3 regions of the Verrucosispora sp. NA02020 genome follow, and region 2 is predicted to be linked to each of the others. Evidence: riboswitches for the same ligand, from Rfam matches in the RefSeq annotation. Region 2 holds a riboswitch; each other region holds the start of a gene.
The links. A riboswitch is a leader RNA that binds a small molecule or an ion and turns the genes downstream of it on or off. The one in region 2 is predicted to bind cobalamin.

Region 1: another riboswitch for cobalamin. It lies ahead of HUT12_RS14825 (ribonucleoside-diphosphate reductase subunit alpha); the one in region 2 lies ahead of HUT12_RS11650 (ABC transporter substrate-binding protein).
Region 3: another riboswitch for cobalamin. It lies ahead of metE (5-methyltetrahydropteroyltriglutamate--homocysteine S-methyltransferase); the one in region 2 lies ahead of HUT12_RS11650 (ABC transporter substrate-binding protein).

Annotation. Positions count from the first base shown of each region.
Region 1 is NZ_CP054923.1:3,392,654-3,399,823, reverse strand. Features, by position in the region: gene HUT12_RS14830 (ribonucleotide-diphosphate reductase subunit beta) at 442-1,500, opposite strand; gene HUT12_RS14825 (ribonucleoside-diphosphate reductase subunit alpha) at 1,491-3,866, opposite strand; cobalamin riboswitch at 4,001-4,209, opposite strand; gene HUT12_RS14820 (non-ribosomal peptide synthetase/type I polyketide synthase) at 4,330-7,170, shown strand, end outside.
Region 2 is NZ_CP054923.1:2,639,136-2,646,305, forward strand. Features, by position in the region: gene HUT12_RS11630 (TrkH family potassium uptake protein) at 1-66, opposite strand, end outside; gene HUT12_RS11635 (ABC transporter permease) at 404-2,050, opposite strand; gene HUT12_RS11640 (ABC transporter ATP-binding protein) at 2,050-2,964, opposite strand; gene HUT12_RS11645 (hypothetical protein) at 3,076-3,549, opposite strand; partial or broken gene HUT12_RS33350 (TetR family transcriptional regulator) at 3,583-3,750, opposite strand; cobalamin riboswitch at 3,881-4,054, shown strand; gene HUT12_RS11650 (ABC transporter substrate-binding protein) at 4,085-5,068, shown strand; gene HUT12_RS11655 (iron ABC transporter permease) at 5,140-6,132, shown strand; gene HUT12_RS11660 (ABC transporter ATP-binding protein) at 6,132-6,893, shown strand; gene HUT12_RS11665 (ferredoxin) at 6,890-7,170, shown strand, end outside.
Region 3 is NZ_CP054923.1:4,848,209-4,855,378, reverse strand. Features, by position in the region: gene HUT12_RS21215 (ABC transporter ATP-binding protein) at 1-529, opposite strand, end outside; gene HUT12_RS21210 (ABC transporter substrate-binding protein) at 526-1,512, opposite strand; gene HUT12_RS21205 (iron ABC transporter permease) at 1,537-2,625, opposite strand; cobalamin riboswitch at 2,792-3,011, shown strand; gene metE (5-methyltetrahydropteroyltriglutamate--homocysteine S-methyltransferase) at 3,131-5,428, shown strand; gene HUT12_RS21195 (AI-2E family transporter) at 5,506-6,792, opposite strand; gene HUT12_RS21190 (hypothetical protein) at 7,030-7,170, shown strand, end outside.

The DNA of each region.
Region 1 (7,170 bases), 750 kb from region 2:
CCAGACGGGCCGAAGATCGGACCCTGCGCGTCGGTCACCGGCGCGCGGGGCGGGAGCACGAGGGCCGCCACGGGCCGCTCAGCGGGCAGCGGGGTCAGGCCCGGCCGCCGGTCCCCATGCCGTGGTCATGGCGACAGGGTACGGGCGCGGCCGTCTCGTCGACGCGCACGGAAGCGGGACGTGGACGAGGTCGGCACACTCAGGCTCGGTCGGTGTCCGGTACGAGCGCTGTCGAGCTGACAGCGGCGACGGATCGCGAGGCCGATAGCGCAACCGGTTCAGCTCGACAGCGGCCGACGACACGACCACGCCGGACACCACCTCCGCTCCGGCCACAGGGCCGGGCACCCGCCACAGGACCGGGCACGGCCGGAGCCGAGCCGGAACGCCGAGGTCCCGGGTGGCGTCACGCCACCCGGGACCTCGGCACAGCCAGGTCGATCAGAAGTCGTCGTCGAAGCTGACCGAGCCGGTCACCCCGACCTGGTAGGCGGAGACCCGCCGCTCGAAGAAGTTCGACAGCTCCTGGACGTCCTGCAACTCCATGAACGCGAACGGGTTGCCGCTGCCGTACATCGGGGCGATGCCGAGCACGGCCAGCCGCCGGTCGGCCACGTGCTGGAGGTACTCCCGCATGTCGGCCGGCGACATGCCGGAGACGCCCTGCTCCAGCAGGTCGACGGCGAACTGCACCTCGCACTCGACCGCTTCGGCCAGCATGTCCTTGACCTGCTGCTCCAACTCCGCGTCGAACAGGTCCGGCTCCTCGGCGCGGACGGTGTCGACCACGTCGAAGGCGAAGGCCATGTGCATGGACTCGTCGCGGAACACCCAGTTGGTGCCCGAGGCGAGGCCGTGCAGCAGCCCCCGGGAGCGCAGGAAGTAGACGTAGGCGAAGGCGCCGTAGAAGAACAGGCCCTCGATGCAGGCGGCGAAGCAGATCAGGTTCAGCAGGAAGGCCCGCCGGTCCTCGCGGGTCCGCAGCTCGCGCAGGTCGAAGATGGAGTCGATCCACGTGAAGCAGAACTCGGCCTTGCGGGCGATCGACGGGATGTTCTCCACCGCCGCGAACGCCTCGAACCGTTGCTTCTCGTCCGGGACGTAGGTGTCCAGCAGGTTCAGGTAGAACTGGACGTGCACCGCTTCCTCGAACAGCTGCCGGGAGAGGTACAGCCGGCCTTCCGGCGAGTTGACGTGCTGATAGAGGTTGAGCACGAGGTTGTTGGCGACGATGGTGTCGCCGGTGGCGAAGAACGCCACGAGCCGGGACACCAGGTGCTGCTCGGCCGGGGAGAGCTTGGCCAGGTCGGCGAGGTCGGAGTGCAGATCGACCTCCTCCACCGTCCAGGTGTTCTTGATGGCGTCCTTGAAGCGGTCGAAGAACTGCGGGTAGCGCATCGGCCGCAGGGTCAGGTCCATGCCGGGATCGAGCAGCAGGTGCCGCTCCCCCACGCCGGTGCTCGTGCTGGTGCTGGTCTCGGAGACGGTGGTCACTGGCATGCCTCGCAGCTCTCGGGGTTCTCCAGGGAGCAGGCCAACGCCTCGTCGTCGCTGACCGCCACGACCGGCGTGACGCTCGGGGTGACGGCGACAGTGGCCTGCTGGATCCGGGTCGCCGGACGCGACCGCAGGTAGTACGTGGTCTTCAGCCCGGACTTCCAGGCGTACAGGTACATCGAGGAGAGCTTGCCGATGGTCGGCGCGCTCAGGAACAGGTTCAGCGACTGCGACTGGTCGATGAAGGGGGCGCGGGCCGCCGCCAGGTCGATCAGCGCCCGCTGCGGCAGCTCCCACGCAGTCCGGAACAGCTCGCGTACGTCGGCGGGCAGCTCGACCACGCCCTGCACGGAACCTTCGGCGCGCTTGATCTGCTCCCGGATCGGGGCCGTCCACAGCCCGCGCGCCTTCAGTTCGCGGACCAGATAGGTGTTGATCTGGAGGAACTCGCCGGACATCGTCTCGCGCTTGAACAGGTTGGACACCTGCGGCTCGATGCACTCGTAGCAGCCGGCGATCGAGGCGATGGTGGCGGTCGGGGCGATCGCCACCAGCAGCGAGTTCCGCAGGCCGTGCCGACCGATCGTCTCGCGCAGCGCGGCCCACCGCCCGGTCTGGCCGACCTCGGCGCCCCACAGGTCCGGGTGCAGCTCACCCCGGGCGGCGCGGGTCTCGGCGTACGCGGGATGCGGGCCGAACCGCTCGGCGAGCCCGGACGAGGTCTCCAACGCGGTCAGGAAGATCTCCTCCTGCACGCGGGTCGACAGCTCCCGGGCGGCCGGGGAGTCGAACGGCAGGCGCAGCGTGAAGAGCGCGTCCTGGAGGCCCATCAGCCCGAGCCCGACGGGGCGCCAGCGCGGGTTCGACGCCGCCGCCTGCTCGGCCGGGTAGTAGTTGATGTCGATCACCCGGTCCAAGAACACCACGGCGGTACGCACCGTCGCGCGCAGCCGCTCCCAGTCGACCCCGTCCGCGGTGACGTGCGCGCCCAGGTTGACCGACCCGAGGTTGCAGACCGCCGTCTCGGCGTCGTCGTTGACCTCCAGAATCTCGGTGCAGAGGTTCGACAGGTGGATGGTGTTGCCCGGGGCACCGGTCTGGTTGGAGAGCCGGTTCGAGGCGTCCTTGAAGGTCATCCACCCGTTGCCGGTCTGCGCGAGCGTCCGCATCATCCGGCCGTACAGGTCGCGGGCCTTGACGGTCTTGACCGCCTTCTTCTCCGCCGCGCGGTACGCCTCGTCGAACGCCTCACCGAACAGGTCGGGCAGCTCGGGGGCGTCCGACGGGTCGACCAGCGACCAGTCGCCGTCCGCCTCGACCCGGCGCATGAACTCGTCCGGAATCCAGTTGGCGAGGTTCAGGTTGTGCGTACGCCGGGACTCCTCGCCGGTGTTGTCCCGCAGTTCGAGGAACTCCTCCACGTCCGGGTGCCACGGTTCGAGGTAGACGCAGGCCGCGCCCTTGCGACGGCCGCCCTGGTTGACCGCGGCCACCCCGGCGTCCAGTGTCTTGAGGAACGGCACGATGCCGTTCGACCTGCCGTTGGTGCCCCGGATCAGGGCGCCCCGACCGCGCACCCGGGACCAGGAGATGCCGATGCCACCGGAGAACTTGGACAGCTTCGCGACCTGGTGGTAGCGCTCGTAGATGGAGTCGAGCTCGTCGCGCGGCGAGTCGACCAGGAAGCACGAGGACATCTGCGTGTGCCGGGTGCCGGAGTTGAACAGCGTCGGCGAGCTGGGCAGGTAGGCCAGGCTGGACATCAGCCGGTAGAAGCCGATCGCCTCGCCGGGCGTCTGGGACAGGCCGCAGGCGACCCGCAGCAGCCAGTACTGCGGCGTCTCCACCACGAGCCGGGTCTGCGGGTGCCGCAGCAGGTACCGGTCGGCGACGGTGCGCAGGCCGAAGTACTCGAAGCGCAGGTCCCCCGCCGGGTCGACGGCGTCGTCCAGCTTGCGGGCGTTGCGGGCCACGAACGCGGCGGTGTCGTCGCCGATCAGGCCCAGGCCGTGTGCGTACCGGATGGACTGGCTGAAGCTGGCCACCTGCTGTCCGCGGACCTCCTTGTCCACGTACGCGGCCAGCAGTCGGGCCGCCAACTTCGAGTACTGCGGCTCCTCACCGATCAGTTCGGCCGCGGTCTGGATGGAGAGCTTGTCCATCTCGGCCGTGGTCGCGCCGTCGTACAGCCCGCTGATGGTCTTCGTCGCCACCCGCAGCGGGTCGATCTCGTCCAGGTCGGCGACCCACCGCTCGACCGCCTTGACGATCTTGTTGACGTCCACCGGCTCGGTGTCGCCGTTCCGCTTGCGGACCTGCATGACGTGCCGGCGTTGCTCCGGCCCCGCCTGCTCCTGGGTCACCGTCATGTTCCCCTCCTCACGCCTGTCCCCGAGATCGTCGGGTCCGCGCGGGAGGACGCCGCCGGTCTGCCGACGGCACTGCTGCCGTGACGACCAGCTCCTGGCGTCGGCCGTCCCACGCGGCCTTCGACCGCCGCACACGTCGCGTGCGGCGCGCTGGCAGGTCTTCGGACTCGTGGGCCTGATGCTCGCGCCTACTGGCCGTCGCTTCCCAGACCTGGCGGGTCCAGTGCGTGATGACGGCGGTCGTTCCCACTCACCGCTGCGGGGCAGTCCCGGATTCACACCGGGTTCCCTCTTGCCTCGACCGCCGTGGAGCGGCGGTCGAACCAGCTACGGGGCACACCATATATGGGTGCGGTGCGGAGATGGCAACACCAGATGCTGTGCCGGGCGTGTCGCGTGTCAGATGACGGGCATCCCGGCGACCGTCGGCCGGGTACTCGATCATGCCCACTAGCATCGTCGCGTGCAGACTGCGGCCGGACCCGGCGACCGACGGACACTGCTCGACGTCCTCGTCCAGGCCGCAGATCGCGCACCCGACCAGGTGGTCGTGCACGTTCGCGAGGACGGCACCGAGCGCACCGTCACCGTGCGGCAGTTGCGGGACGAGTCGCTGCGGGTGGCGGGCGGCTACCGGGCGGCCGGCGTGATCCCCGGCACCCCGGTGATCCTGGTCGCCGACGCCGGCGACGACTTCCAGCCGCTGTTCTGGGGGGCGCTCGCCGCCGGGCTGGTCCCGGTGCCGCTGCCGCCCGAACCGGCCCGGGTACGGGCGGTGCGCGAGCTGCTCGCCGACGCGGTGACCGTGGTGGACGACGCCACCGGGGCGGTCGCCGACGGGCTGGCGGGCCTGGTGCTGCGGCTGGTCGACCTGCGTACCAGCCCCCCGCTGGAGGAGTCGTTCGCCGCCGACCCCGACGACGTGGCGTTCCTCCAGTTCTCCTCCGGCAGCACCGGCACGCCGCGCGGGGTGGAGCTGACCCACGCCAACGTGCTGGCCAATGTGGAGCAGTCCCGGCTGGCCAGCGGCGCCGGACCGGACGACGTGCTGGTCACCTGGATGCCGTACTTCCACGACATGGGGTTGATCGGCACTCACCTGACCCCGCTGGCCATCGGGTGCACGCAGGTCCGCGTACCTCCGATGGCGTTCGCCAAGCGCCCGGCACTGTGGTTCACCGCCGCCCACCGGCATCGCGCGACCCTGCTCTCGGCGGCGAACTTCGCGCTGGCGCTGGCGGTCCGCCGGGTCCCGGCGGATCTTCTCGCCACGCTCGACCTGAGCCGCGTCCGGTGCGTGGTGGTGGGCGCGGAGCCCATCTCCCCCACGGTGTGGCGGGCCTTCCTGACGCACGTCCGCCCGACCGGGCTCGCCCCGGCCGCCCTGCGACCGGTGTACGGCCTGGCGGAGGCGACCCTCGCGGTGACCTTCCCGCCGCCCGGGGAGGTCGCCGCGCCGCTGGTGCTGGACCGTGCCGCGCTGAGCCGGGGCCGGGCGGTGAGCACCGCGCCGGGTAGGCACGCGGTGGAGCTGATGGACCTGGGACACCCCGTGCCCGGCTGCGAGGTACGCGTCGTCGACGAGCGGCACCGTCCGCTGCCCGAGGAGCGGGTGGGCCTGGTCGAGGTACGCGGCCCGAACGTGGCGCGCGGCTACCACCGGGATCCGCAGGCCAGCCGGGAGACCTTCGTGGACGGCTGGCTGCGCACCGGTGACCTGGGCTTCCAACGCGCCGGCCGGCTCTGTGTGACCGGCCGCGCGAAGGACGTGATCTTCGTCAACGGCCGGACGTTCCACGCGTCCGACCTGGAGGCGGTGGCCGCCGCCACCGCCGGGCTGCCGGCCACGATGACCGCGGTGGTCGGCTGCACCGACCCGGACAGCGGCGGCGAGCGGATCGTGGTCTTCGTGGCCTGGGCCCGTCCGCCCGCCGGGGCAGCCGTGGTGCTCGACGCCACGCGGGCCCGGGTCGCCGAGGCGGCCGGGCACCACGACGTGCGGGTGCTGCCGCTTCCGCCCGGCGCGTTCGCCCGCACCACCAGCGGCAAGCTGCGGCGGCGACGGATGCGCGAACGCTACCTGGCCGGTGACTTCGCCGAACGGGAACGCCGCTGGCACCTGGCGGCGACCAGCCGCCCACGCCCGTCGACGTCCGACCCCGCGCCACCGGCGACCTCGACGGACCCACACCCGGTATCCGCGCCGCCGTCCTCGGGGCCGCTGTCCCGGCGACGGGTCGAGCAGGTCGTCCGGGCGGTCTGGGCCCGGGTGCTGGACCGGCCCGCCGACACCATCGCGGCGGACGACCGCTTCCTGGCCATCGGCGGGTCGTCGCTCACGGCGATGGAGGTGCTGGCCGGGCTGGAGGACGCCCTCGGCACCACGTTCGATCCGGCGGACCTGCGGGACTGTCCCACCGTCGCCGCGCTCACCGACCGCATCCTGGCCGGGCCGTCGGCGACCCGGACGGCACCGCTCGGGAGTCCCGTCCCACCGGCACCGGACGACCGCTCCGGCGCGACGCCGCTCGCGGTCATCGGGATGGCCTGCCGGTTCCCCGGCGCGGACGACCCGGACGAGTTCTGGCGCGGGCTCGTCGACGGCGTCGACGCGGTGCGGCCGGTGCCGGAGCACCGGTGGACGCCGCAGGACGGCCGACCTCGCTGGGGGTCCTTCCTGGACGACCCGATGCAGCTCGACGCGGACTTCTTCGGGCTCTCCGACGAGGAGGCCCGGCTCACCGACCCGCACGCCCGACTGTTCCTGGAGATCGGGTACGAGGCGCTGGAACGGGCCGGGTACGCCGGCCCGCGCCGGCAGGGTCGACGTGTCGGCGTCTTCGCCGCCGTCGGCGAGAGCGCCTACCCCGAGCTGCTGGCCGCCACCGGTGCGGTGACCGGACCATCGGCGCTGGTCGGCAACCTGCGCAATCTCGTCGCGGCCCGGCTGTCGCAGACGCTGGACCTCGTCGGCCCGGCGATCGCGGTGGACACCGCCTGCTCGTCGGCGCTGGTCGCGCTGCACCTGGCCGCGCGCAGCCTGGCCACCGGCGAGTGCGACATCGCGGTGGTCGGCGGCGTGAACCTCAACCTCACCGAGACCGCCTACCGGCTGCTGGACGCCGCCGAGGCGTTGTCGCCGACCGGGCGGTGTCGCGCCTTCGACGCCGACGCCGACGGTTTCGTGCCCGGCGAGGGCGGTGCGGCGCTCGTCCTGTGCCGCCCCGACGACGCGTACGTCGCCGGGGACCGGGTGCTCGCGCTGGTCGCCGGCACCGCCGTCGGCAACGACGGCCGGTCGTTG
Region 2 (7,170 bases):
ACCCAGCACCACCGACACCGCGTACGCGAAGACGATGACCTGCGGCGGGCGGATCCAACGCCTCATCCGGCCACGCCAGGCGACGTGTGGTGTCGATGATGAGGATCGGAACGACCTCGCCGGGCACCACTGCGGCGACCCGAGACCGGACAGTCGCCCCCAGACGGTACGTGGCGTGTCAGCAGCGTACGGCGAGGTCGTCTCCTCGCACTGCTCTCGGCCCGAACCGACACCGGCGGTCGCCTCTCACTAGCCTCGCGACGCCCGTGTCCGAACGTCGGCCGACCAGACTTCCCGGCACACCGGCGGCCATGTTACGCACGACCCGCCGGCCGGGGCCGGCGGGTCGTGCGTATGAGGCGGCTCCCACCTGCGTCACCGACCAGCCACGACGAGCCGGGGCTCAGGCGCCGCCGGTCAGGTCCCGTCGACCGAAGGCGGTCACGGCCGCCCGGAGCAGGGCACCGGAGAGCAGGATCAGCACCGCGACCGCGACCACGCTGACGTTCTCGCGCGGGTACTCGCCGACGTGCGCGAACGGCGACAGCCGGAGCAGCCCGTCGGGGATGTCCAGGATCGGGGCGAAGTAGGCGGCGATCAGCCCGTATCCGAGCGGCACCCAGATCACCGGCAGTGCCCGGGGTGCGGTCGCGTACAGCACGGCGGCGATGGACAGTACGAGCCAGACCGCCGGGGTGTGCGCGACATGACCGATCAGCAGGGGGGCGATCAACCCGGCGTCGCCGGTGCTCACCGCAGCACCGACGCCCATGCCGAGCCCGGCGACCAGCAGCAACCAGAGCACGCCGACGGCGGTGACTGCCACGTGGCCGCCGAGCCAGCCGGCCCGGCTCACCCCGGTGGCCAGCACCGGCTCGGTCCGTCCGTCGGTCTCCTCGGCGCGCAGCGTGTGCATCGCCAGCACCGCGTAGACCCCGACGGCCAGCGCCATGGTCACGCCCATCATGCCGAGGTAGCCGTCGAGCATGTTCGCCGGGCCGCCCATGATCTCCACCAGGTCCGGTGGGGCGTCGGCGAAGCCGTCGACCAGCGGTTGGGTGAACGACCCGTAGGCGACACCGGCTACGAGCAGGGCGACGCTCCAACCGATCAGGCCGGCCCGCTGTAGGCGGAACGCGAGCGCCGACGGTCCGTCCAGCCACGCGGCGGCCCGGGGCGATCCCGGCCGGGGCGGTACCAGGCCGGCGCCGAAGTCCCGGCGCGTCGACAGGACGTAACCCAGCGCGGCGGTCGCCGACGCGGCCAGTAGTGATATCACCAGAGGCCACCAGCGGTCGTAGACGTACGGCGCGGTCTGCTGGGACCAGCCGATCGGCGACAGCCAGGACAACCAGGTCGCTCCGCTGCCCTGCACCGTTGCCATGTCGCCCAGCCCACGCAGGACGAACGCGGCGCCGAGCGTGGCACCGGCAGCGCCGGAGGCCGCCCTCGGGTACTCCGACAGTTGGACCGTGAGCGCGGCGATGCCGCCGAAGACCAGCGCCGCCGCCCCGATGGACGCGCCGAACAGCAGCGAGCCGGTCGGGTGGTAGCCGCGGGCGGCCATCATCGCGCCGGTCAGCACGGCTACCAGCACCGCCATCGCGGCGGTGAGGATCAGTGCGGCGGTGAGCGGAGCGTGCCGGCCGACGACGTTGGCCCGGATCAGTTCGGCGCGGCCCGAGCGTTCCTCGGCGCGGGTGTGCCGCACGACGGTCAGCATCCCCATGAGGCCGGCACCGATGATCACGTAGAGCCCGTACTGCCCGGCGAGAAACCGCTCGACGGTCAGGTCGTCGAAGCCGAAGCCGGGTCCGCCGAACAGCGCTCCGGCGGGGCTGGAGGTGAAGGCGGTCAGACCCGCCAGGTCCTGCGGGGTCTGGGCGACGGCCTCCAGCGCGGTGGTGAAGTACGCCATCAGCAGTGGCAGGCCCAGCGTCCACGCCGGGAACCGCAACCGGTCCCGGCGCAGCATGAACCTGAGCAGGGTGCCGGTCCCGGTGGCGGAGGAACCGGTGCGTACCGGGCCGCGCGGCGTCGTCGTGGTCATCACGCCACCTCCGTGGCCGAGGCGTGCGCGGGCTGGTCGCCGTAGTGACGCAGCAGCAACTGCTCCAAGGTCGGCGGGCGGACGGTCAGTCCTTGCACCTCCAGGTCGCCGAGCCGGCGCACCACGGCGGCGAGGTGTTCGCCGTCGACCTCGAAGCGGAGGTGGCCGTCCTCGGCCCGCAGTCCGTGTACACCGGCCATCCCGGCCACCGCGTCGGCGGGCTGGTCGGTGACCACGTCGACCGACGTACGGGTCAGGTGGCGTAGCTCGGTCAGCGAGCCGGTCTCGACGATGCGTCCCTGCCGGATGATCGAGATCTGGTCGGCGAGCACCTCGACCTGCGCGAGGATGTGACTGGACAACAGCACCGACCGGCCGGCCTCCTTGGCCTCGCGGATGCACTCCTGGAACACCGCCTCCATGAGTGGGTCAAGCCCCGCGGTGGGCTCGTCGAGCAGCAGCAGTTCCACGTCGCTGGCGAGCGCGGAGATGAGCGCCACCTTCTGCCGGTTGCCCTTGGAGTAGGTGCGGCCCTTCTTGCTCGGGTCCAGGTCGAAGCGTTGGCACAGTTCGTCGCGGCGGACCGGGTCGGCACCGCCGCGCAGCCGGGCGAACAGGTCGATCGCCTCGCCGCCGGTGAGGTTCGGCCACAGTTCCACGTCGCCGGGGACGTACGCGAGCCGACGGTGCAGGGACACCGCGTCCGCCCACGGGTCACCGCCGAGCAGCCGGGCCTGGCCTTCGTCGGCGCGCAGCAGGCCCAGCAGGATCCGGATGGTGGTGGACTTGCCGGCGCCGTTGGGGCCGAGGAAGCCGTGCACGGTGCCGGCGGCGACGTGCAGGTCCAGCCCGTCCAACGCGCGGACGCGGCCGAAGGACTTGGTGACGTGTCGGATGTCGATGGCAGCAGTCATCGCGGGAGACCTCGTTCGAGGAAGGCCCGGCACACCGGGCCGGAACGGATGCCGCCGACCGGTGGGACCGGCGGTGGAAGGAGGGGCCACGCCCAGAGGGCAATGTGGTGACTACGGTGCAGCGGTGTCCGCGCCGGGGGCGGCAGGCGGATCCGGGACGTACATCAGGTACTCGTCGAGCATCGACCGGTCGACGAGCAGCCCTTCGGTGAACAACTCCAGGGCCGGCAACGTGAGATCGTCGATGTAGCGGCGGAACAGGGCCGCGAACTGGTCCGGGGCGGCACCGGCTCCGTGCAGGGTGAACCAGAGCACCATGCTGCCGGTGGCCTGGTAGGCCAGATACCGCGCACGGGCGGCGGGGTCCCGGCTGGGCTTGATCACACCGGCGGACTCGGACGTGGAGAGGTATTCCTCCGCGTCGGCGATCATGTGCTCGATGAGTGTGGCCACCAGCTCACCACCGGCCTGCATGCTGCGCAGCAGGTATCGCACGATCGGCGCGTACTGCTCGACCTCCGCCAGTTGCGCCAACAGGGTCGTGCCGGTGCCGTCGGTCAGTGTCTTCGCCTTCTGCTCGCGCATCACGGCGAGCACCTGTTCGTCGCAGGCGCGACGCAGGCCGTCCTTCGAGCCGAAGTGATGAACGATCAGACCGGCGGCGACACCGGCGTCGGCGGCGATGGCGCGCAGCCCGGCACCGAATCCCTCCCGAGCGAAGCGGGAGATGGCGGCGTCACGGATACGGCTCGCGGTGGCGAACTCGCCACCGCGCCCTGCCGACATCACGTCGTCCGACGCCACGACACCAGATTAAACACCCGTTCAACGATCCCGCAATGGCCGTCCCGGGGCAGGCGGAGCCGACGTGGACTCCCGCCATGATCTAGGCCACTGACGGTGCTGCCTGCGTTGGTTAGGGTGACCTCGCCGTGGTGCTCGGGAAGCCGGTGTGAAACCGGTGCGGCCCTCGCCACTGTGATCGGGATGCTGGAGGCCACCGCAAGGTCACTGGGCGTATGCCTGGGAAGGCCGGCCACCGGCGCACCACCCGTCAGCCAGGAGACCGGCCACGGCACCTGTACGACCCGTCCACGAGGTGCTGGAAGGTGGTCCCGCTATGCGGTTCCCTGCGTCCTGGCGCGTTGCCGCGCCGCTCTCCGTCATGCTCGCCCTGGTCGGCGGATGCTCCGCGACCGGCCACAGTGAGCCGACTGCCACGGCCCCCGCCGCCGGGCCGGTCTCGGTGACCAACTGCGGCACACCGGTCACGGTCCCGAGCCCTCCGGCGCGGGTGGTGACGATGAACCAGCCTGCCACCGAGATCATGTTGGCGCTCGGCCTGGAGGACCGCATGGCCGGCACCGCCTACCTCGACGACGAGGTGCTACCCGAGTACGCCGCCGCGTACGCGAAGGTGCCGGTGTTGGCCAAGGAGTACCCGTCGAAGGAGAAGTTGCTCGAACTGGAGCCCGACTTCGTCTACGCCTCCTTCGCGAGCGCGTTCGGCGACGAGGGGGCCGGTGACCGCGCCGACTGGCAGAAACTCGGCGTGGGCACGTACGTCTCCGCCGCCGGATGTCCGAAGGAGACGCGACCGGCGAAGCTGGCGATCGACGACGTGTTCACCGAGATCCGGGAGATCGCCACGATCTTCGGCGTCGCGGAGCGGGCCGAGACGCTGATCGCCGACCAGAAGCAGCGCATCGCGAACGTGTCGGCGGGCGCGAAGGGCACGCGGGTGCTCTGGTGGGACGGCGGCAACGACGCGCCCAGTGCCGGCGCCTGCTGTGGCGGCCCGGCGATGATCATGTCTGCGGCCGGGGTCACCAACGTCTTCGACGACCTGACCGGCAGTTGGGCCGACACCAACTGGGAGGCCGTCGTCGAGCGCAACCCCGACGTCATCGTGCTCGTCGACGCGAGCTGGGACACCGCCGCCGACAAGCAGGCGTTCCTCGAGAAGCACGCGGCGCTCAGGGACCTGCCGGCCGTCAAGGGCAAGCGGTACGTCACCCTGGCCTTCTCCTCCACCGCGGCCGGGGTGCGGAACGTGCTCGCCGTGGAGGCGCTGGCCCGGGGCGTCGGCGGGGTGAGCAGCTGACCACCGTCACCACCCGGCCGGCGCAGACTACGCCGGCGAAGCCGGTCCGAGCGGTGCGCATGGTGGCCGTGGTGGTCGTACTCGCGGGTGGCCTGGTGTTGTCGGTGGGCGCGGCCGTGACGGTGGGGCCCGCAGACCTGTCGCTGGGCACCGTGTGGCTGGTGATCACCGATCATCTCGGCCTGACGAGCGCCGACGTGCCGCTGCTGCGCGACCACATCGTGTGGGAACTGCGGCTGCCGAGGGTGCTGGGCGCCGCCGTGGTCGGGGCCGGCCTCGCCGCCTGCGGGGCGGTCATGCAGACCGTCACCCGCAATCCGCTCGCCGACCCGTACCTCCTGGGTGTCTCCTCGGGGGCGTCGCTGGGTGCCGTGGCCGTCCTGGTCCTGGGACTCGGCGCGGGTGCCGTGGCGCTCACCGGGGGCGCGTTCGTGGGGGCGCTCGCCGCGTTCGCCGTCGTGGTCGCCGCCGCCGGCCGGCGCGCGGTCCTGCGACCGACCCGGGTGGTGCTGGCCGGCGTCGCCGTCGCGCAGCTCTGCGCCGCGCTGACGACGTTCGTGATCATCTGGGTGGCCCATCCGCATGCCACCCAGAGCATCACCTTCTGGCTGTCCGGCTCGCTCGCCCGCGTCGACTGGACCGCACTGGCGTGGGCGACGCCGCTGCTCGCGGTGGGGTTCGCCGTGATCCTCCGGTTCGCCCGCGCGCTCAACGCGTTCGCGTTCGGCGAGGAGGCCGCCGCCGCCCTCGGCGTGGACGTCCGGCGTGTCCGGTGGCTGCTGCTGGTCACCACGGCGCTGCTGACCGCCGTGCTGGTCTCGATAAGCGGCGCGATCGGGTTCGTCGGCCTGATCCTGCCGCACGCCGTGCGGCGGTTCACCGGCCCCGACCACCGGCGGCTGCTGCCGGTCGTGGTCCTCGCCGGAGCGATCTTCCTGATCTGGGTGGACACCGCGGCCAGGACCCTGTTCGACCCCCGCGAGCTGCCGGTGGGCGTGCTGACCGCCCTGCTCGGGGTGCCCGCGTTCGTGCTACTGCTGCGCCGAGGGGACCGGAACACCTGATGCTGGAGATCCGCGACGTCTCGTGGTCGGTGCCGGCCGCGCGACTCCTCGACGGCGTGACGTGCGCAGCGCCGCGCGGCACCCTGGTCGGACTGCTCGGCCCCAACGGGTCCGGCAAGACCACCCTGTTGCGGGTCGTCGCCGGGTTGATCGCCCCCCGATCCGGGACCGTGACCGTCGCGGGCGACGACGTGGCCGGGCTGCCGCGTGCCACCGCGGCACGGCGGATGGCCCTGCTCGCCCAGTACGCCGAGACCGACCTCGACCTGACCGCGCTCGACGTGGTGCTGCTCGGCCGCACCCCGCACCGCCGCTCCCGCTGGTCGGACACCGACACCGACCGGGCCGCCGCCGCCGACGCGCTCGACCGCGTCGACATGACCGGGTACGCCCACCGCCGCTGGCAGACGCTCTCCGGCGGGGAACGCCAACGGGTCCAACTCGCCCGGGCCCTGGCCCAGGAACCGCAACTGCTCCTGCTCGACGAGCCCACCAACCACCTCGACATCGGCCACCAGCTCCAACTGCTGGGCCTGGTCCGTCGCAGCGCCGTCACCACCCTCGCCGCCCTGCACGACCTCAACCTGGCCGCGATGTTCTGCGACCTCGTGGTGGTGCTGCACCACGGTCGGGTCGTCGCCACCGGAACGCCTGCCGACGTGCTGACGCCTGCGCTGCTCGCCGACGTGTACGCCGTGGACGCCGACGTGACGGTCCATGATGGACGACCGGTCATCACCTACCGGGCCCCGGCAGTATGAACGTCCTGCTCGTCTCGCGCGGGGCGGCCCACCACGGCGGCCACGACGCGATCCACCGCCTCGCCGCAGCGGTCGCCGAGGCCGTGGGCGTACCGGTGCGGGCCTGTTTCCTCGACGGCGCCGAGCCCTCCCTGCACGTCGCCCTCGACGCCGTACCGGAGCATGACGAGGTCCTGCTCGTGGCCGTGCACCTGCCGCCCGACCGGTACCTCGACACCTGGCTCCGCCGCGCGGTGGCCCACTGGCGTACCACCCGGGACCGGCAGGTACGCGTGCT
Region 3 (7,170 bases), 2.2 Mb from region 2:
GGATCTCGTGCTGGTAGCGGATGTCGAGGTGGTTGGTGGGCTCGTCGAGCAGCAGGTGGGTGGCCTGCTGGGCGAGCGCGCGGGCGATCAGCACCCGCTGCCGCTCACCGCCGGAGAGCTGGACGAACGCCCGCCCGCTCAGGTGCGTGGCACCGACCCGGCTCAGGCAGCGGGCGGCGATCTCGTGGTCGGCCCGACCGGTCCGCTGGAACGTCGACAGGTGCGGCCCCCGGCCGAGCAGCACCAGCTCCGCCACGGTCAGGGCGGTCTCCCCGCCGCTCTCCTGCACGACCACGGCCAGCCGCCGCGCGGCCTCCCGGGCGGGCAGGGCGACCAACGCGTCGCCGTCCACCACGACCTGCCCGGTCCGGCTGCGCAGGGCGCCGTAGAGCAACCGCAGCAGCGTGGTCTTGCCGCTGCCGTTGGGCCCGATCAGGCCGAGGACCCGACCCGGCCGGGCGGTCACGCTGACCCCGTCGATGACCGGATTCGCGCCGTAGCGCCACGTGACGTCGGTGGCCTCGATCACGAGCCGTTCCCGAAGCGCTGCACGATCCGCTCCAGACCGTCGATGGACAACGGCGTCGGCGGCTCGGTGAAGTTGAACAACTGGGTCATGACCTGGCCGTTGCGGACCGCGTTGAGCTGCTGCGCGCCCGGCAGCCCGGTGAGCCCCTGCTCGACCGCGCGGGGGTCGCCGTCGCCGTAGAGCAGGATCAGCACGTCCGGGTTGCGGCCGAGCAGTTCCTCGACGGTGACCTCGAAGACCCGCTCCTTGACGTCGCCGAAGACGTTGCGGAAACCGGCGGCCGTCAACTGCGGGTGGGCCATGCTGCCGGTGCCGTACGCGTACGTGGTGCCGCCGCCGACGGTCGGATAGAGCACCGCCGCGGTGCGTCCGGACCCGCTGCCCGCCTCGGCCTGGACCTTCGTCATCCGGTCCTGGAGCGCGGTGACCGCAGTCGACGCCTCGGTCTGGCGGCCGAACACCCGGCCGTACGTCTCCATCTGCCGGTAGATGTCGTCGAAACTCGGCACGGCGGTGCTGTCCGGGCACATCGCCGGCTCCTCCAGCAGCGGGATGTCCACCGCCGCGAGGGTGTCGCGGGAGAGGTTGTCGACCTCGCCGAGGACCAGGTCGGGCTCCTGGCTGATCACCACCTCCTTGGAGATCTGGAGGTGGCCGCTGGTGTCGGTCTTGTCGGTCAGCAACGGGATGCGGTCCAGCTCGCCCTGGGTCGCCGCGTCGTAGTACTCCTTCGGGTACTGCCCCGCCCGCGCGGTGACCCGGTCCAGCACGCCGAGCGCGTGCAGGTACGGCACGGCGGCGCTCTTGAGCAGCACGATCCGCTGCGGAGGGGCGTCGAAGGTGACGTCCACGCCGCAGTTGGTCACGGTGACCGGGTAGCCGGGGGCGGCGTCGGTCGGTCCGTCGGCGCCGCCGCCGCACCCGGCGACGAGCAGCACGCACGCGGAGGCGGCGGCGGTGGCGAGGCGGCGTGCCTTCAACATCGGTTCTCCTTGACGGACGGGCGTTCAGGCGCCGGAGGCGTGCAGACGGCGGATCAGGACCAGCAGGAAGGGGGCACCGAGCAGGGAGGTGATGATGCCGATCGGGATCTCCTGCGGTGCCAGCAGCACCCGGGCCAGCACGTCGGCCCAGACCAGGAGGATCGCCCCGAGCAGCGCGGCCACCGGCACCACCCGGACGTGCGGTGCGCCGACGATGCGGCGGGCCAGGTGCGGCACGACCAGGCCGACGAAACCGATGCTGCCGGCGGCGGAGACCAGGATGCCGACGCTGAGCGAGACCAGCACGAGCAGCCGGAGGCGGAACCGGTCCGGCGAGACGCCCAGGGTGTGCGCGGTCTCGTCGCCGATGGCCAGCACGTCGAGCCGCCGTCCGACGACGGTCAGGTATCCGATGGTGCCGATCAGCACCACGGCGGCGATCAGCAGCAGGGCGTTCCAGCGGGCCAGGCCCAGCGACCCGAGGAGCCAGAACATCACCGACCGGGCACCCTCGGCGGATCCGGAGGCGAAGATCAGGAAGCTGGTGGTGGCGTACAGCGCGTACCCGACGGCGACGCCGGCCAGCAGCAGCCGGATGGAGGTGACCCGGCCGCCGCTGCGCGCGATCAGGAAGACCAGCAGCGAGGCGCCGAGCGCGCCGACGAACGCGCTGGTGGAGAGCGCGTACTGGCCGAAGCCGGCGCCGGCGCCGAAGAGGATCGCGGCGGCCGCGCCGCTGGAGGCGCCGGAGTTGATCCCCAGCAGGTACGGGTCGGCGAGCACGTTGCGGACCATGGCCTGCAAGGCCACGCCGCAGACCGCCAGCCCGGCGCCGACCAGCATGCCGAGCAGGACCCGGGGCAGTCGGACCTGCCAGACGATCGCCTGCTGCGGTCCGGTCCAGCTCACCTCGCCCGGCACGCCGACGAGCTGGTGCCCGATGATCCGGGCCACCGTGAGCGGCGGGATGCCGATCGCCCCGGCCCCGACCGCGACCAGGCCGGTCAGGACCAGGCCGAGGGTCAGCGCGAGCAGCCAGAGGCCGGTCCGGCGGCGCTGCGCCGCCACACCGAGCACGTCCGTCGGGCTCGTCGGCAGGGTGGTGACGCTCACCGCTCTCCCACGCAAAGTCGTTGTTCTTGCCAAGCCTTTGCAAAAAGCTAACACCAAGATCACGCCAGCGGAAGCCGGATGAGTCGTTGTTCACGCTCCGCTCGACCCCGTGTCGCCGTGCGGACATCACACCCGCGCGCCGGTCGTCACGCGTGATCCGGACGCTAGGATCCGAGACGGTACTGGTTCGCCCCGGCCGTCCGGTCGAGGCGTCGTAAGAGGGAACCCGGTGTGAGTCCGGGACTGCCCCGCAGCGGTGAGTGGGAACGACCGCCGTCACACGCACTGGACGCCCTGTCGGGTCCGGGAAGCGACGGCCAGTAGGAGACCGGCCCAGCCGGTCGCGCCCACGAGTCCGAAGACCTGCCCGTGCCGCGTGCGCAGCCGCGCACGCCGCCGTCGGCCTCGCGGGAGGGCCCGGGCGAGGTCGGTCGTCGCACCGTGCCCTCCCCAGCCTTCCCCGGAGCCGTACCGCCGGACCTCGAGGGAAGGGAACCCTGGCGACATGACCACTCCGTTCGGCACGAGCACCGTGCTCGGCTATCCGCGCATCGGCCCGCGCCGTGAACTCAAGACCGCGGTCGAGGGCTACTGGGCCGGCCGCATCGACGAGCCGACCCTGCGGGCCACCGCCGCGCAGGTACGCGAGGAGACCTGGCGTACGTTGCACGACGCCGGCCTGTCCGCCGTACCGTCCAACACGTTCTCGCTCTACGACCACGTGCTCGACGCGGCCGTCACGGTCGACGCCGTACCCGACCGGTTCCGCCGGCTCGGCCTCGGTGAGCTGGACACCTACTTCGCCATGGCACGCGGCACCGCCCAGGAGCCGCCGCTGGAGATGACGAAGTGGTTCGACACCAACTACCACTACCTGGTGCCCGAGATCGGCCCGGACACCGCCTTCGCCGCCCGGGCCGACACGCCCCTGACCGAGTACGGGCGGGCGCGGGCGCTCGGCATCACCACCCGTCCGGTGCTGGTCGGCCCGGCCACCCTGCTGCTGCTCGCCAAGCCCACCGCCGACGCGCCGGACGGGTTCCGCCCGTTCGACCGGCTGGACGACCTCGTCGACGTCTACGCCGACCTGCTGACCGCGCTCGCCGACGTCGGGGTGCCGTGGGTGCAGCTCGACGAACCGGCGTACGTCGGCGACCGGTCCGACGCCGAGATCCGCGCCCTCAGCGCCGCCTACGCCCGCCTCGGCGCGCTGACCCACCGGCCCCGCCTGTTCGTCGCCGCCTACTTCGGCGAACTCGGCGATGCGCTGCCCGCCTTGCTGGACACGCCGATCGAGGCGATCGGGTTGGACCTGGTCGCCGGACCGGGTGACCTGGACCGGCTCGCCGGCCACGGCGCGCTGCCGGGCCGGACCGTGGTCGCCGGGCTGGTCGACGGCCGCAACGTGTGGCGGACCGACCTGCGGGCCGCTGCGGCTGTCGGCGCCACCCTCACCGGGCTCGCCGACACCGTCGCGGTGTCCACCTCCTGCTCGCTGCTGCACGTGCCGGTGGACCTGGCCGCCGAGACCGAGCTGGACCCCCGGCTACGGGACCGGTTGGCGTTCGCCCGTCAGAAGGTCGACGAGGTGGTCGCGCTCGGTCGGGTGCTGCGCGACGGGGTGGGCGAGCTGCCCGCCGCGCCTGCGCCGGTGCCGGCACAGTGGCGCGACGACGCGGTCCGTGCCCGCCTGGAGGCCCTGCGGCCCGAGCACACCCGACGCGGCCCGTACCCGCAGCGCGCCGAGGCCCAGCGCCGACGCCTCGGGCTGCCCGCGCTGGCGACCACCACCATCGGGTCGTTCCCGCAGACCGAGGCGTTGCGCCGGGCCCGGGCCGAGCACCGGGCCGGTCGCCTGGACGCGGCCGGCTACGCCGAGCGGATGCGGGCCGAGATCGCCGAGGTGGTGGCCGAACAGGAACGCCTCGGGCTGGACGTGCTGGTGCACGGCGAGCCGGAGCGCAACGACATGGTGCAGTACTTCGCCGAACACCTCGACGGCTTCGCCGCCACCGCCCACGGCTGGGTCCAGTCGTACGGCTCCCGGTGCGTACGCCCGCCGATCCTGTACGGCGACGTGACCCGGCGCGCACCGATCACGGTGACCTGGTCCCGGTACGCCCAGTCCCTCACCGACCGGCCGGTCAAGGGCATGCTCACCGGTCCGGTGACCATCCTGGCCTGGTCGTTCGTCCGGGTGGACCAGCCGCTGGCGGAGACCGCCCGGCAGGTCGCCCTGGCCCTGCGTGACGAGGCGCGGGACCTGGAGGCGGCGGGCATCCGGATCATCCAGGTCGACGAGCCCGCCCTGCGGGAACTGCTGCCACCACGCCGCCGGGACCACGCCGGCTACCTGGACTGGTCGGTGGCGGCGTTCCGACTGGCGACCAGCGGCGTCGCCGACGCCACGGCGATCCACACCCACCTGTGCTACTCGGAGTTCGGCGAGGTGCTGCCCGCCATCGACGCCCTGGACGCCGACGTGACCAGCATCGAGGCGTCCCGTTCCCGGATGGAGATCCTCGACGACCTGGCCACCGTCGGCTACACCCGGGGCATCGGGCCGGGTGTCTACGACATCCACTCGCCCCGGGTGCCCGACGGCGCCGAGGTGGTCACCGCGCTGCGCCGGGCGGCGGCGGTCGTCGGGCCGGACCGGCTCTGGGTCAACCCCGACTGCGGGCTCAAGACCCGGGGCTACGACGAGGTCCGTCCCGCACTGACCGCGCTGGTCCGGGCCGCCGCCTCGGTCCGCGCCGAACTGGCCGCCGACGGGCCGACGCCCGCACCGAGCGACGCCTGACCGGTGGTGCCCGCCGGTGGGAGCCACCCACCGGCGGGCGCCGCCGACGGACCGCACACCCGAGAGGACCGGAAGGGTCAGGGTGTGGTGGCCTTGACCACGACCGCCTCCGGGGGCGGTGGCTGCTCGGCCGGCGGGAGGCGTCGGGCCAGCCGCCGGACCGCGGTGTTGAGCACGGCGATCAGCGGTACGGCGATGAGCGCGCCGAAGATGCCGTCGAGCACCACACCGGCGGTGACCGCCAGCACCACGGGCAGCGGGTGCAGCGCCACCGCCTTGCCCATGATCCACGGCTGGAGGACGTTCCCCTCGACCTGCTGCACCACGATCACCGCGCCGAGGATGAACAGCGCGGTGACCCAGCCGCCGTCCACCAGGGCGACCAGCACCGCCACCGCGCCGGAGAGCGTGGCACCGACGATCGGGATGAACGCGCCGAGGAAGACCAGCGCGGCCAGGGCGAAGGCGAACGGCACGTCGAACAGCACCAGCGCGATACCGATGCCCACCGCGTCGATGAACGCCACCAGCACGGTGGCCCGCACGTAGGCGACCAGGGTCTGCCACGAGGCCCTGCCCGCGTCGTCGAGGCGCCAGCGGGCGGGGGCCGGGAACATCCCCACGATGAACCGCCAGATGCGCTGGCCGTCGCGGAGGAAGAAGAACATGGCGAAGAGAACCAGCAGCGCGCCGGTGAAGATCTCCACCACCGTGCCGGCGGTGGAGAGCGCGCCGGTGGTCAGCGCCTGGGTGTTCTCGTTGATCCAGTTCTGCCCGGCTTGGATGTACTGGTTCAACGTGCCGTCGGAGAGGTTCAGCGGCCCGTCGCGCAGCCAGTTCTGGATCTGACCGATGCCGTCGGCCGCGTTGCGGCTGAGGTCGGGCAGGCCGGTGACGAACTCGCTGACCACCATGGTCAGCGTGCCGACCACGGCGGCCAGTCCACCGATCAGCACCACGGCGGTGGCCAGCGAACGGGGGAAGCGGGCCCGCAGCAGCCAGCCGACGGCGGGTGCCAGCAGTGCGGAGAGCAGCAGCGCCACCAGCAGGGGCACGATCACGACGCGGATGGTGCCCATGAACCGCAGCATCGCCCAGCCGACGATGCCGATGACGATGATCCGCCACGACCAGGCGGCGGCGATCCGCAACGAGTGCGGCACCCCGGCGTCGTCCCGGCTGATCGTCGAGGGATGGCCGTCCTCGCCGTCGTTGCCGGCGCGGGGCTCGGGGATGGGCCGGGCGAACTCCTCCGCACGGTCGGCCTGCCGGGTACGGTCCCGGTCCCTGGCCGCGCGTACCGACTCGCGTCCCCCGTCGTACGCCCGGCGCAGTCGGTGCCGCAGCTGCTCGAACCGGCTCAAGGGAACCCCCAGGTGAAGATCGGTCGGTACACCGTAACGGGTCGGGCCACACACCGGCACGGTGACCAGCGGCCAGGCCGGAAACGACCGGACCGCCGCCGATCTTCGCCGGTGACGTCGGGTCGCTTCAGCCCTATCCTGGCGCTTCGTGCCCGGGTGTCCGGCCGACGCCGCCCCGGCTCGCGGGTGGGTCCCTCCGGACGCCGAGGGCTCCATCTGCCACGAGGAGGTTCCCGGGTGAGAAGGTTCGCGGTACTCGTCACCGCGGTGACGGCGGCCACGGCGGTCGCCGTACCGGCGCAGGCGCAGTCGACGTCGACCCCGACGGCGGTCACCCTCAAGCCGCCGCTGAGCGGCCTGGTCGACCGGGCCGAGCCG